DNA from 3 places in the Pilosibacter rotomagensis genome. Region 1 is predicted to be linked to each of the others. Evidence: predicted binding sites of a transcription regulator. Region 1 holds the regulator's gene; each other region holds the start of a gene.

Region 1 (4,277 bases):
GAGGAAGAGTTTTCCAAACAGATCTCCACACTGTCCGGCGGACAGAAGACAAGAGTTTCTCTGGGTAAACTTCTTCTCACAAATCCTGACATCATTCTCCTCGATGAGCCGACGAACCATCTGGATATGTCCTCCATCGCATGGCTGGAGACATATCTCTTAAATTACCGCGGTGCGGTCCTGATCGTTGCCCATGACCGGTATTTCCTCGATAAGATCGTAACAAAGGTCATCGAGCTGGACAACGGACATGCGATCGTGTACTCCGGAAACTATACGGCCTACAGTGAGAAGCGGGCGCAGATGCGCGCGATCCAGATGAAGGCGTACTTAAACCAGCAGCAGGAGATCAAACATCAGGAAGCGGTCATCGAGAAATTGAAGTCCTTCAATCGGGAAAAGTCCATCAAGCGGGCGGAGAGCCGCGAAAAGATGCTCGATAAGATCGAGGTCCTGGAAAAGCCGTCGGAGGTCAACGATGCAATGGACATCCGCCTGGAGCCGAATATCCTGAGCGGAAATGATGTACTGACGGTCAACGGACTTGCGAAGTCCTTTGGCTCCCAGACCTTGTTTACGGACCTCAGCTTTGATGTCAAGCGCGGCGAGCGCGTGGCGATTATCGGGGATAACGGAACGGGAAAGACGACGATCTTAAAAATTATCAATGGTCTTGTCGAGCCGGATGCCGGTGAGATCATTCTGGGTTCCAGAGTCCACATCGGCTATTATGATCAGGATCATCAGGTCCTGCACATGGAAAAGACGCTGTTTGAGGAGATCTCCGACGCATATCCGGGAATGTCCAACACACAGATCAGAAGTACGCTGGCGGCGTTCCTGTTCACCGGGGATGACGTGTTTAAACGGATCGGGGATCTGAGCGGCGGTGAGAGAGGACGTGTGTCGCTTGCAAAGCTCATGCTCTCCGAGGCGAACTTCCTGATCCTCGATGAGCCGACAAACCATCTGGATATCACATCGAAGGAGATTCTGGAGAACGCGCTGAGCCACTACGGCGGAACTGTGCTCTATGTCTCCCATGACCGTTATTTTATCAACAAGACCGCGACGAGGATCCTGGATCTCACCGGAAAGCGGATGATGAATTATATCGGAAATTACGATTATTATCTGGAAAAACATGACGCGATGATGATGGCCCATTTCGGAAACGAGGCGCCGGAGAGTGCCGGCGGGATCGTCGGATTCGGCGCGTCGAAGACAGGAGCGGCGGCGGAGACTGCCGGAAAGGCTGTGGAGAATCCGGCAGCGGATGCCGGCGGAAAGCTCGACTGGAAGGCTCAGAAGGAAGAACAGGCCCGCCAGAGAAAACGCCAGAACGATTTAAAGAAGGTCGAGGATGAGATCCACAAGCTGGAGACAAGAGACGGGGAGATCGACGGCCTCCTCTGCGATGAGAGCGTCTTCTCCGACGTTGCGAAACTCATGGAGTTAAACAAGGAAAAAGAGGAGATCGCAGGAAAACTGGAAGTTCTCTACGAAAAGTGGGAAGAACTTGCAGAATGATCATGACTGTCTAACAGCCCGCGCTGCAAAAGGGGCAGGCTTTTATACAGAGTGAGCTCTCGGCCCTGTGGGAATGCAGGATTGAATGCTTACGAATACAGACATACTCAAAGGAAAATGCTTCGTCCGGTCTGGGGAGATTTCGGGCGGGGCATTTTTCCGTCTGGGCAGTTTGCGCATTTTACTGACAAAGATTTGACAAATAATATAGATATAGGTATAATAAAAGACAGCGTTATACTGAGAAGGTGGAACTAGAAAATGACAGACGAGAGACAGATCTCAAAGGCGGTAATCTCAAGACTTCCGCGTTATTACAGATATCTGGGCGAACTGATGGAGGAGGGGATCGAGAGGATCTCTTCCAACGAACTGAGTGCCAGAATGAAGGTGACAGCGTCCCAGATTCGTCAGGATCTTAACAATTTCGGCGGCTTTGGACAGCAGGGATACGGATACAATGTGAAATATCTCTACACCGAGATCGCAAGGATCCTGGGGATCGACAGACAGCACAACCTCATTATCATCGGTGCCGGAAACTTAGGTCAGGCGATCGCCAACTATACAAATTTTGAGAAGCGCGGCTTTATGATCAAGGGAATGTTCGATATCAACCCGCGCCTAATCGGTCTTGTGGTCCGCGGAGTCGAGATCCGTGGGATCGATGACCTGGAGCAGTTTATTGTCGACAATGAAGTACAGATCGCGGCTCTCACGATCCCGAAGTCCAAAGCACCGGAGATCGCGGAGCGCCTGGTAAAAGCCGGGATCAAGGCGATCTGGAATTTTGCCCATACAGACTTAAATGTGCCGGATGATGTAGTCGTTGAGAATGTACATCTTTCCGAGAGCCTGATGCGTCTTTCCTACCGTGTCTGCAGCATGCAGGATGAGCGGGAGCGGAAAGCAAAGGAAAAAGCAGAACAGACGGGAACCAATGAGACATGTTGATTGGAGTTGGCTGTGATTTGATCGAAATTGAGCGTGTGAAAAAAGCCTGTGAAAAAGAGGCTTTTTTGACGCGTATCTATACCGAGCGCGAGCGCCGGCAGGCAAAGGGTGATCCCCGGGTCCTTGCCGGCACTTTTGCGGTTAAAGAAGCAGTAGCGAAGGTGTTTGGAACGGGATTCCGGGACTTTATGCCGGTCCATGTGGAGGTCTTAAGGGACCCGCTTGGAAAGCCGTATGTCGAACTTCATGCGGGAGCAGAGATGAAGGCGGAGGAGCTTGGGATCAGGACGATCGAAGTGTCGATCTCTGACACGAAGGACCATGCGATGGCGTTTGCCGTCGGAGAGGGGGATGCCGGATGAAAGCAGTTCTGAGCGGAAAAGAAATGAAAGCGTTTGACACCAGGTCCATCAGGGGGTACGGGATCCCGTCCCTGGTGCTGATGGAGCGGGCGGCTCTTGCCGTTGCGGAGAAAGCGGAAGAGATCCTTAAGAGAGAACAGGCAGAGACAGTCTGGTCCGTCTGCGGTTTTGGAAATAACGGGGCAGACGGAGTGGCCGCCGCCAGGATGCTGTTCTTAAAGGGATATGATGTGAAGATCCTGTTCCCGGGACGGGACGGAAAAGGGAGCGAAGAGCTGGAAGCCCAGTTAAATATCGTGAAACGGCTGGGGATCCCGGTGATGACGGCGGAAGAACTGCCGGATGCAGAAGAAAAACGATCCCCGGCGCATCCGTTTGCAAAGACGGTGACAAAGGCGAACGCATGCCGCGGCGTGATCCTGGATGCGGTCTTCGGGATCGGTCTTTCGAGAAATGTGGAAGGTGCATACAAAAAGCTCATTGACTGGATCAACCGCAATGAGGATATGAAGACGATCGCTGTGGACATTCCCTCCGGCATCAGCTCCGACACAGGAGAAGTCATGGGGGACGCGGTCCGCGCGGATGTGACGGTCACTTTCGGAATGAAAAAGCTCGGACAGGTTCTGTTCCCGGGAAGAGAATACTGCGGAGAGCTTCTGGTCAGGGACGTCGGTTTTGTGCCGGAGAGCAGCGCGGAGCAGGAAAAACACGTGCAGATGCTGGATCGGGAAGATCTTTTGAGGATCCCGGAAAGGACGCCGGATTCCAACAAGGGAACATACGGAAAAGTCCTCGTGATGGCGGGGGCAAAGAACATGGCGGGAGCAGCCTGCCTCTCCGCGAGAGCGGCATACCGGATGGGAGCCGGACTCGTGAAGATCTTTACACCGGAGGAAAACAGGATCATCGTCCAGGAAAAACTCCCGGAGGCGATCCTTTCCAGTTACGATGCGAGAGAAGCCGGAAAAGATCCGGAGAGTTTTGCGAGAAAGATCGCAAGGGAGACGGAATGGGCGGATGTGATCGTTCTGGGGCCGGGGATCGGCATGGAGGATCATGCGCGGCTCATGGTGGAAAACGTCTTAAAGGACGCGTATGTGCCGATCATTCTTGACGCGGACGCGCTGAATCTCGCCGCGGAGTACCGGGAACTCACCGGTTATTTTACAGAAAATATCATCGTGACGCCGCATATGAAGGAAATGTCGCGGCTCACAGGAATTCAGATAGAGGAGATCAAGGAAAATCCGATCCGTGCAGCGAGAGAGTTTGTAGATCAGTACGGAGTGGTCTGCGTCTTAAAGGACGCGGCGACCGTGATCGCGGGAAGAGACGGAAAGACCTTTGTCAATGGAAGTGGGACGCCCGCTATGGCAAAGGGAGGTTCCGGGGATGTTCTGACCGGTGTGATTGCGGGACTGATCGCGC
Region 2 (4,277 bases), 1.4 Mb from region 1:
GTCGCAGAGCATTACCTCATAGCCTTCTGTCTGTGCGAATGCCTGTGCAATACCGGAACCCATGGTTCCAGCGCCGATAATACCAACTTTCATGATTTTATCTCCTTTATGCAAACATATGATGTAGACTTACTGATCGCTGTTCAGACTGAACAGTTCCATTTATTTGTTTTTGAAGCCGTCCACTTTTCTCTTTTCGAGGAACGCCTTCATTCCTTCCTTCTGGTCCTCGGTCTCGAAGCACTCGGAGAAATATTTCTCTTCGATGGAGATTGCGTGGTCAAGGTCGGAAAGATAACCATCTGTCAGGGACTCCTTGGAATTTCTGACAGCGATCGGTGCGTTGGAGGCGATCTTCTTTGCCAGTTTCATAACTGTCGGCATAAGTTCTTCCTTCGTGCACACACCGTTTACAAGACCGATCCGGTATGCTTCGTCTGCTTTGATATTGACAGCAGCATATACCATTTCCTTTGCTTTTCCGGTTCCAATCAGTCTTGCGAGACGCTGCGTTCCACCGAATCCCGGAGTGATGCCAAGACCAACCTCCGGCTGTCCGAACATAGCGTTTTCGGAGCAGTAACGGATATCACAGCTCATTGCAAGTTCATTTCCACCGCCAAGCGCGAAACCGTTGACAGCTGCGATCGACGGGATCGGAAGTGTCTCCAGCTTACGGAAAACATCGTTTCCAGCTTTACTGAACTCACGTGCCTCCTGTACAGTCATTGTGCTCATTGCAGCGATATCTGCGCCGGCAACAAAGGATTTCTCACCCGCGCCGGTCACAACCAGCACTCTTGTTGTACCAAGATCGATGCTGTCAAGAACAGCGTCTAAATCCTGAATAACCTCTGTATTTAAAGCGTTTAATGCCTCCGGACGGTTGATGGTGATAACACCAACAAAACCGTCCTGCTCATATTTTACAAAACCCATATGTAGTTCTCCTCAGATTTTGCCAAAGTCCCAGATTAGTCTCTCTCTACGATTGTAGCGCAGCCCATTCCGCCGCCGATGCAAAGAGTTGCAAGACCCTTCTTAGCATCTGCTTTCTCCATCTCATGAAGAAGTGTAACAAGGATACGGCATCCGGAAGCTCCTACCGGGTGTCCGAGAGCGATCGCGCCGCCATTCGGGTTTAACTTGTTAAGGTCAAAGCCAAGCTCTTTGCCTACTGCTACAGACTGTGCAGCGAATGCCTCGTTAGCCTCGATGATGTCGAAGTCTTTGATCTCTAAGCCAGTTCTCTTAAGAACTTTCTTTGTAGCTGCAACCGGTCCGATACCCATGATCTTCGGATCTACGCCGCCAAGAGCACCAGCAACCCATGTAGCCATCGGCTTAACACCGAGCTCTTTTGCTTTCTCTTCGCTCATAACAACAACTGCTGCTGCACCGTCGTTGATTCCTGAAGAGTTACCAGCTGTAACTTTTCCGCCGTCTTTCTTGAATGCCGGTTTTAATTTAGCAAGAGTCTCAACAGTTGTTCCGTGACGCGGACCTTCGTCTGTATCTACGATAACTGTCTCTTTTTTCTTCTTAACTTCTACCGGAACGATCTCATCTTTGAATGCGCCTGCCTTCTGAGCAGCCTCAGCCTTCTTCTGGCTTGCCTCAGCGAATACATCAAGCTGTTCTCTTGTAAGACCCCACTGATCGCAGATGTTCTCAGCTGTGATACCCATGTGGTAGTTGTTGAATGCATCCCAGAGAGCATCATTTACCATTGTATCAACTAAAGTAGCATTGCCCATACGGTATCCGTAACGGCCTTTCATCATTGCATACGGAGCCATGGACATGTTCTCCATACCACCTGCAACAACGATATCAGCGTCACCGGAAAGGATCATCTCAGCAGCCATGTTGACAGCCTCAAGACCGGAACCGCATACAACATTGATCGTAACAGCCGGAACCTCGATCGGGAGACCAGCTTTTAATGTAGCCTGACGTGCTACGTTCTGTCCCTGACCAGCCTGGATTACGCAGCCCATGTAAACCTGGTCAACAGCTTCCGGAGCAACTCCTGCTCTCTTTAAAGCCTCTTTGATTACGATTGCGCCAAGTTCCGGAGCCGGTACTGTGCTTAATTCGCCACCCATTGTTCCGATTGCCGTACGGCATGCACCTGCAAGTACAACTTTCTTTGCCATTTTCTTTTCCTCCTCATCATACCGCTGCCAAGCTCTACACCATATATTTTTCCATAAGCAAGGCAGTATATTATGTATAACTAATCATATCACCAAACCGTTTTGCTGTCAAATCATTATCAAAAGCTTTTTATATATTTTTTCTAAACAAATTAGGAACTTTACTCTTCATTTCGTACAAAAGTTACTTTTATGCTCTGACGCGTCACTTTCTGCTTTTGTCATGTTTTACCATTTCTTTCTATTCCTTTTTCACCGGATTTCTTGACCTTGCCGGCAGATAATGATAAAATAATGTCAGAGTTTGGCCCCGGATCCTATGATCCCGGCAAAGTTCTGAGATGCAGTAATATTTTTATGGTTACAAAGAGAGGGTATTAAAATGGATTTCAAACAGATGTATCAGGAAAAGCTGGTTTCCGCTGAGAAAGCAGCTTCCGTTATCAAATCCGGTGACTGGGTCGATTACGGCTGGACAACAGCAACTCCGATCGCAGTCGATAAGGAAATCGCAAAAAGACTTCCGGAATTAACTGACGTAAACTTCCGCGGCGGTATCTTAATGTGGGTACCGGAGATCTTCAAGATCGAGAACCCGGCTGAACATATGACATGGAACTCCTGGCATATGAGCGGGATCGAGAGAAAAGCGATCGCACAGGGCTTCTGCTACTACGCTCCGCTCCGTTACTCCGAGCTTCCGAGATATTACAGAGAATCCCAGAACAAGCCGGATGTCGCTGTCTTCCAGGTTTCCCCGATGGACGAGCACGGTTTCTTCAACTTCGGACCGAACGCATCCCATATGGCTGCTGTCTGCGAGACCTCCAAGGTCGTTATCGTGGAAGTAAATGAAAATATGCCGGTATGCTTCGGCGGTACTGAGGAAGGTGTTCATATCTCCCACGTTGACATGATCGTAGAAGGTGACAACCCGGCGATCGCTGAGATGGGCGGCGCTGCAGCTGCAAGCGATGTCGATGAAGCAGTTGCAAAACTGATCCTTGAGGAGATCCCGGACGGAGCATGCTTACAGCTCGGTATCGGCGGAATGCCGAACGCAGTCGGTGCTCTGATCGCAAAATCCGACTTAAAGGATCTCGGTGTGCACACAGAGATGTACGTTGACGCTTTCGTTGATATCGCAAACGCAGGAAAGATCACCGGCGCGAGAAAGAATATCGACAAAGGCCGTCAGGTTTATGCATTCGGCGCAGGTACAAAGAAATTATACGACTACTTAAATAAGAATCCGGAGTGCATGTCCGCACCGGTCGACTACACAAACGATGTCCGCACGATTGCGTCTCTCGACAACTTCATGTCCATCAACAACGCAGTTGACCTTGACCTCTTTGGCCAGGTAAATGCTGAGTCCGCAGGAATCAAGCACATCAGCGGAGCCGGCGGACAGCTCGACTTCGTTCTGGGCGCTTATCTTTCCAAGGGCGGAAAGAGCTTCATCTGCTGCTCTTCTACCTTCAAGAAGAAAGACGGCACCTTAGAGTCCAGGATCGTTCCGACTCTGGCTCCTGGCTCCATCGTTACCGATACCCGTGCGAATATCCACTATCTCGTTACTGAGTACGGTAAAGTAAACTTAAAAGGTCTCTCCACATGGCAGAAGACTGAAGCGATCATCTCCGTAGCACATCCGCAGTTCCGCGACCAGCTGATCGCAGAGGCTGAGAAGATGCATATCTGGAGAGCAAGCAACAAGAGATAGTATTTTCCCGTTTTTTCAGGAGAGCTTTCATTTTAGGAAGGCTCTCCTTCTTCTTTCTTTGTCTCGCCCTCTGCTTTTTCCGTTGAATGAAGATTAAACTGTTTGATCCGGCGTGTCGCGATCGGACCGCCGATCGCACATCCGGCAACAAGTCCGAAGGTTGCAGATGCGATCGCAAAGCTTCACATTTTTGTATCATAAGCCAATCTCCTGCTACACTATTTTCAGATATGTATTTTGCGTATCACTTGTGTCCATTTTTTTGACGGGAAGTTCCATCGGAATTTCCTGTAAACAAGTGAAAACACGCTTCGCGAGTTTCCCCTTGTTATCGCGACAGTCGCCAAGGTCTCGCGCAAGCGCGGACTTTGGCTCGTTGTCCGCAAAAAAGC
Region 3 (4,277 bases), 1.1 Mb from region 1:
GATCGCAGTAGAGTCCAAGCGTGATCTCTTTGATCTCATGCTCCCCGTTGGAAAGCTCCTCAATCGCGTTTTCGAGAAGGTTTCCGATGATCGTGATGTAATCTTCCATCGGCAGCAGCAGATCTTTCTCAAGACACCGGCTGTCGGGGGATACCGTGAGCAGGATCCCGAGTTCTGCGGCGTGCATCATCTTTCCGATGACCAGGGCGCAGATCTTTGATACGCGGATGCAGTCGGCTGTCTGCCGGATCGACTGGCTGGAGACGAGGTTGCTGTTGATGATGAATTTGATGGCTTCCTCTGTCTGACCTGTCTGGAGGTAGCCGAGGATGACATGAAGCTTATTTAAGAATTCATGGTTAAAAGCCCTCAGTGTGTCCAGCATCGCCTTTGCTCCGGTGAGCTCATCCATGACGGTTTCCATATCGGTCTGGTCATTGATGATGGTCAGGACGGCATGGGAACCTGTCTGGGAGTTGACGGGAACTTCGCTCACGAGAAGTCTGTGGTTCCCGTTGGTGCAGGCCCGGTGGTAGGACGGAACTCCGGAAGTCAGGACGCGGTCTGCCTGGGAGGCAGGAAAGAGGTCCTTAAAATGGCAGCCTTCAGTGGCCGGCGCCGGCTGCGGCAGCTGAAAGAGCTGTCTTGCCGCCTGGTTTGCATAGGCGATCACGCCATTCGAATCGGTCGCGATCAGACCTTCTTCCAATGCATTCAGAACGACATCCTGGCGGAGATAGAGATCAAGAAGCTCGGTCGGATGATGGCCCATCAGGGAATCGCGCAGGAGCGATACGAGTCCGTGCGACAGAAGGACACTGACCACCAGCATGACCATTGCGGCCAGTAAATAGGTAGGAAAGAGCGTTTGCATCTGCTCGAAGATATACGTGTTGAAGACGGATGCCATGATAAAGCCGATGATGTGCCCGTCCTTACTGAGGACCGCATGGAAGGCGCGCCGCTGTGTTCCGTGGGTGCCGTAGCCGGTCGTGATGTAGGGCTGGCTTTCTTTTAAGATCGCTTCTTCCTCGCCGCCGACGAAGGTCTCGCCGGTCTCCTGACGGTTCGTGTGATAAAAGCGGAGACCGTTGGTGTTGTAGACGGCGATGACGTTGAGGTCGGAAAAGTTTTCGGACAGGGAATCCAGCTCTTCAATAGCAGAGTCATCCGGATATCCGTTTTCCAGCATGGAGATCACGTTGTCCATCGACGCGATGTAGGAGGCGAGCGTACTGATATTTTTATCGATCTCCTGTCGCTGGCGTGTGATCGTCGAGAACAGGGTGATACTTAGGGAGAGGAGCAGAAGACAGATGGATACTGCCATGAAGCTTAAAAAGAGCTGGCTCTCCAGGGATAGTTTTCGGAATTTCTGTATCATATGTGGGTCCTCCGGGAGTGGGATGGAAAATATTTATCACTTAGTATATAGAAAATGAGGGGGAGATGCAAGAGGGGAAAAGAGAAAAATGTGCTTGAAAAAATGTGCTGGCGGGCCGGTGAGAGTTCGACTGGATGTGCTGGGGATGCCAAGAGGAAGCCAGCTCCCGGGATCAGGCACATCCAGCCGAACTCTCACCGGCTGGTTGGGGGATTGGCGGGATTAAGAAAAGGGTTTGCTGGCATGCAAAGTAATTTTTTCTGAGAGGGAAGAAGAGAAGAGTCCGGGAGGGGGCGATTTTGTTTGAAGTCTTACAGGCGCGTTAGAGGGTGGTGGGATGATGAGGGAAGGTTAGGCGGCTTTGGGACGGTTTTATTTAGGAAAAGATTTCAAAAAGGACTTGCTATTTCTATAGGAATTGGGTACAATAACCTTAAGGTTGATTATTATTTAACAATCCATGACTGTTCAACGTGAACAATCACATCATTTTCTAGGAGGAAAAGAAAAATGGCAGTTAAAGTTGCGATTAATGGTTTTGGCCGTATTGGCCGTCTTGCATTCAGACAGATGTTTGGCGCAGAGGGATTCGAGATCGTTGCGATCAACGACTTAACCTCTCCGGAGATGCTCGCACACCTTTTAAAATATGACTCCACACAGGGCAGATACGCTCTTGCAGATACCGTATCTTACGGTGAAGATTCCATCACAGTTGATGGCAAAGAGATCAAGATCTACGCGAAAGCAAACGCAGCAGAGCTTCCGTGGGGCGAGATCGGTGTAGACGTTGTTCTTGAGTGTACAGGCTTCTACACATCCAAAGCAAAAGCACAGGCTCATATCGATGCAGGCGCTAAGCACGTTATCATTTCCGCTCCGGCAGGAAACGATCTTCCGACGATCGTTTACAACGTAAACCACGAGACATTAAGCAAAGATGACCACATCATCTCCGCTGCTTCCTGTACAACAAACTGCCTCGCTCCGATGGCAAAAGCATTAAACGATGCTTACCCGATCCAGTCCGGTATCATGTGCACAATTCACGCTTACACAGGCGACCAGATGACACTTGACGGACCGCAGAGAAAGGGCGACAAGAGAAGAAGCCGTGCTGCAGCGATCAACATCGTTCCGAACAGCACAGGTGCTGCAAAGGCAATCGGTCTTGTAATTCCGGAATTAAACGGCAAGCTCATCGGTTCTGCTCAGCGTGTTCCTACACCGACAGGTTCCACAACAATCTTAACAGCTGTTGTTAAGGGCCAGCCGACAAAGGAATCCATCAACGCAGCAATGAAGGCAGCTTCCAACGAGTCCTTCGGCTACAACACAGATGAGATCGTTTCCAGCGATATCGTTGGTATGAGATACGGTTCTCTCTTCGATGCAACACAGACAATGGTTCTCCCGATCGACGAGAACACATCTGAGGTTCAGGTTGTATCCTGGTACGACAACGAGAACTCCTACACAAGCCAGATGGTTCGTACCATTAAGCACTTCGGAAAACTGTTAAACGCTTAATTTCGAGCAGTTATCGAAGAAAATAGACTCAGCAAAGGGTCCGGTCTGATGAGGACCGGATCCTTTTTTTCGATTTATAAAAAGGAGGAATTCCAACATGTCTTTAAATAAGAAAACAGTTGATGATATCAACGTAAAGGGAAAGAGAGTGCTGGTCCGCTGCGATTTCAACGTACCGTTAAAGGACGGTAAGATCACAGACGAGACACGTATCAACGCGGCTCTTCCGACAATCCAGAAGCTGATCAACGATGGCGGCAAAGTGATTCTTTGCTCTCACCTTGGAAAAGTAAAAAATGGCCCGAACGAGGGAGAATCCCTGGCTCCGGTTGCAAAGAGCCTTTCTGAGAAACTCGGAAAAGAAGTTGTTTTCGTATCCGATTACAACGTAACCGGCGAAGCTGCAACAAAGGCTGTGAACGCAATGAAAGAGGGAGATGTCGTTCTTCTTCAGAACACCCGTTTCCGCGGAGCTGAGGAGACAAAGAACGGCGAACAGTTCAGCAAAGAGCTGGCTGACCTCGCAGACGATTATGTATGCGACGCATTCGGTTCCTCCCACAGAGCACACGCTTCTGTAGCTGGCGTTACAAAATTCATCTCCGCAAAGGGCGGCTCCAACGTAGTCGGCTACCTGATGGAGAAAGAGATCGCTTTCCTTGGAAACGCGGTTGAGAATCCGGTTCGCCCGTTCGTTGCGATCCTCGGCGGCGCGAAAGTTGCTGATAAGTTAAATGTAATCTCCAACCTCCTTGAGAAGTGCGATACTCTTATCATCGGCGGCGGTATGGCTTACACCTTCTTAAAGGCACAGGGCAAGGAGATCGGTAAGTCCTTAGTTGACGATACAAAGATCGATTACTGCAAAGAGATGATGGATAAGGCAGCAAAGCTTGGCAAGAAGCTTCTTCTTCCGGTTGATACGACGGTTGTCTCTGAGTTCCCGAACCCGATCGATGCTCCGGTCGAGGTTGAGTATGTTTCCGTAGATGCGATCCCGGCTGACAAAGAGGGCGTTGACATCGGACCTGAGACCTGCAAGATCTACGCGGACGCAGTGAAGAACGCAAAGACTGTTGTATGGAACGGACCGATGGGCGTATTCGAGAACCCGACACTTGCTGCTGGTACGATCGCAGTGGCAAAGGCACTTGCTGAGACAGATGCGACAACGATCATCGGCGGCGGTGACTCCGCAGCAGCTGTCAACCAGCTCGGCTTCGGCGACAAGATGAGCCACATCTCCACAGGCGGCGGCGCATCCTTAGAGTTCCTGGAAGGAAAAGAACTCCCGGGCGTTGCAGCAGCTGACGATAAGTAAATGAATGAATGAAACCAGTACACCGTGCGCCGGAACAGGCGT

Evidence for each region. The regulator Rex, encoded in region 1, represses fermentation and respiration genes when NADH is low (regulators of the CRP and FNR family bind a similar motif). The targets are predictions, from matches to a motif close to ATTGTTAANNNNTTAACAAT.
Region 2: a site for Rex is predicted at 2,264-2,283, ahead of ACI3EW_RS13085 (acetyl-CoA C-acetyltransferase). Genes of this name have one in related genera too.
Region 3: a site for Rex is predicted at 1,823-1,842, ahead of gap (type I glyceraldehyde-3-phosphate dehydrogenase). Genes of this name have one in related genera too.

What each region holds. Positions count from the first base shown of each region.
Region 1 is NZ_CM170323.1:1,505,257-1,509,533, forward strand. It holds gene ACI3EW_RS06715 (ABC-F family ATP-binding cassette domain-containing protein) at 1-1,530, shown strand, start outside; gene ACI3EW_RS06720 (redox-sensing transcriptional repressor Rex) at 1,792-2,484, shown strand; gene acpS (holo-ACP synthase) at 2,478-2,846, shown strand; gene ACI3EW_RS06730 (NAD(P)H-hydrate dehydratase) at 2,843-4,277, shown strand, end outside.
Region 2 is NZ_CM170323.1:2,928,615-2,932,891, forward strand. It holds gene ACI3EW_RS13075 (3-hydroxyacyl-CoA dehydrogenase NAD-binding domain-containing protein) at 1-93, opposite strand, end outside; gene ACI3EW_RS13080 (enoyl-CoA hydratase-related protein) at 163-939, opposite strand; gene ACI3EW_RS13085 (acetyl-CoA C-acetyltransferase) at 975-2,159, opposite strand; gene ACI3EW_RS13090 (butyryl-CoA:acetate CoA-transferase) at 2,542-3,885, shown strand; gene ACI3EW_RS13095 (sodium/glutamate symporter) at 3,918-4,058, opposite strand.
Region 3 is NZ_CM170323.1:2,565,311-2,569,587, reverse strand. It holds gene ACI3EW_RS11545 (ATP-binding protein) at 1-1,384, opposite strand, end outside; gene gap (type I glyceraldehyde-3-phosphate dehydrogenase) at 1,895-2,914, shown strand; gene ACI3EW_RS11535 (phosphoglycerate kinase) at 3,012-4,235, shown strand.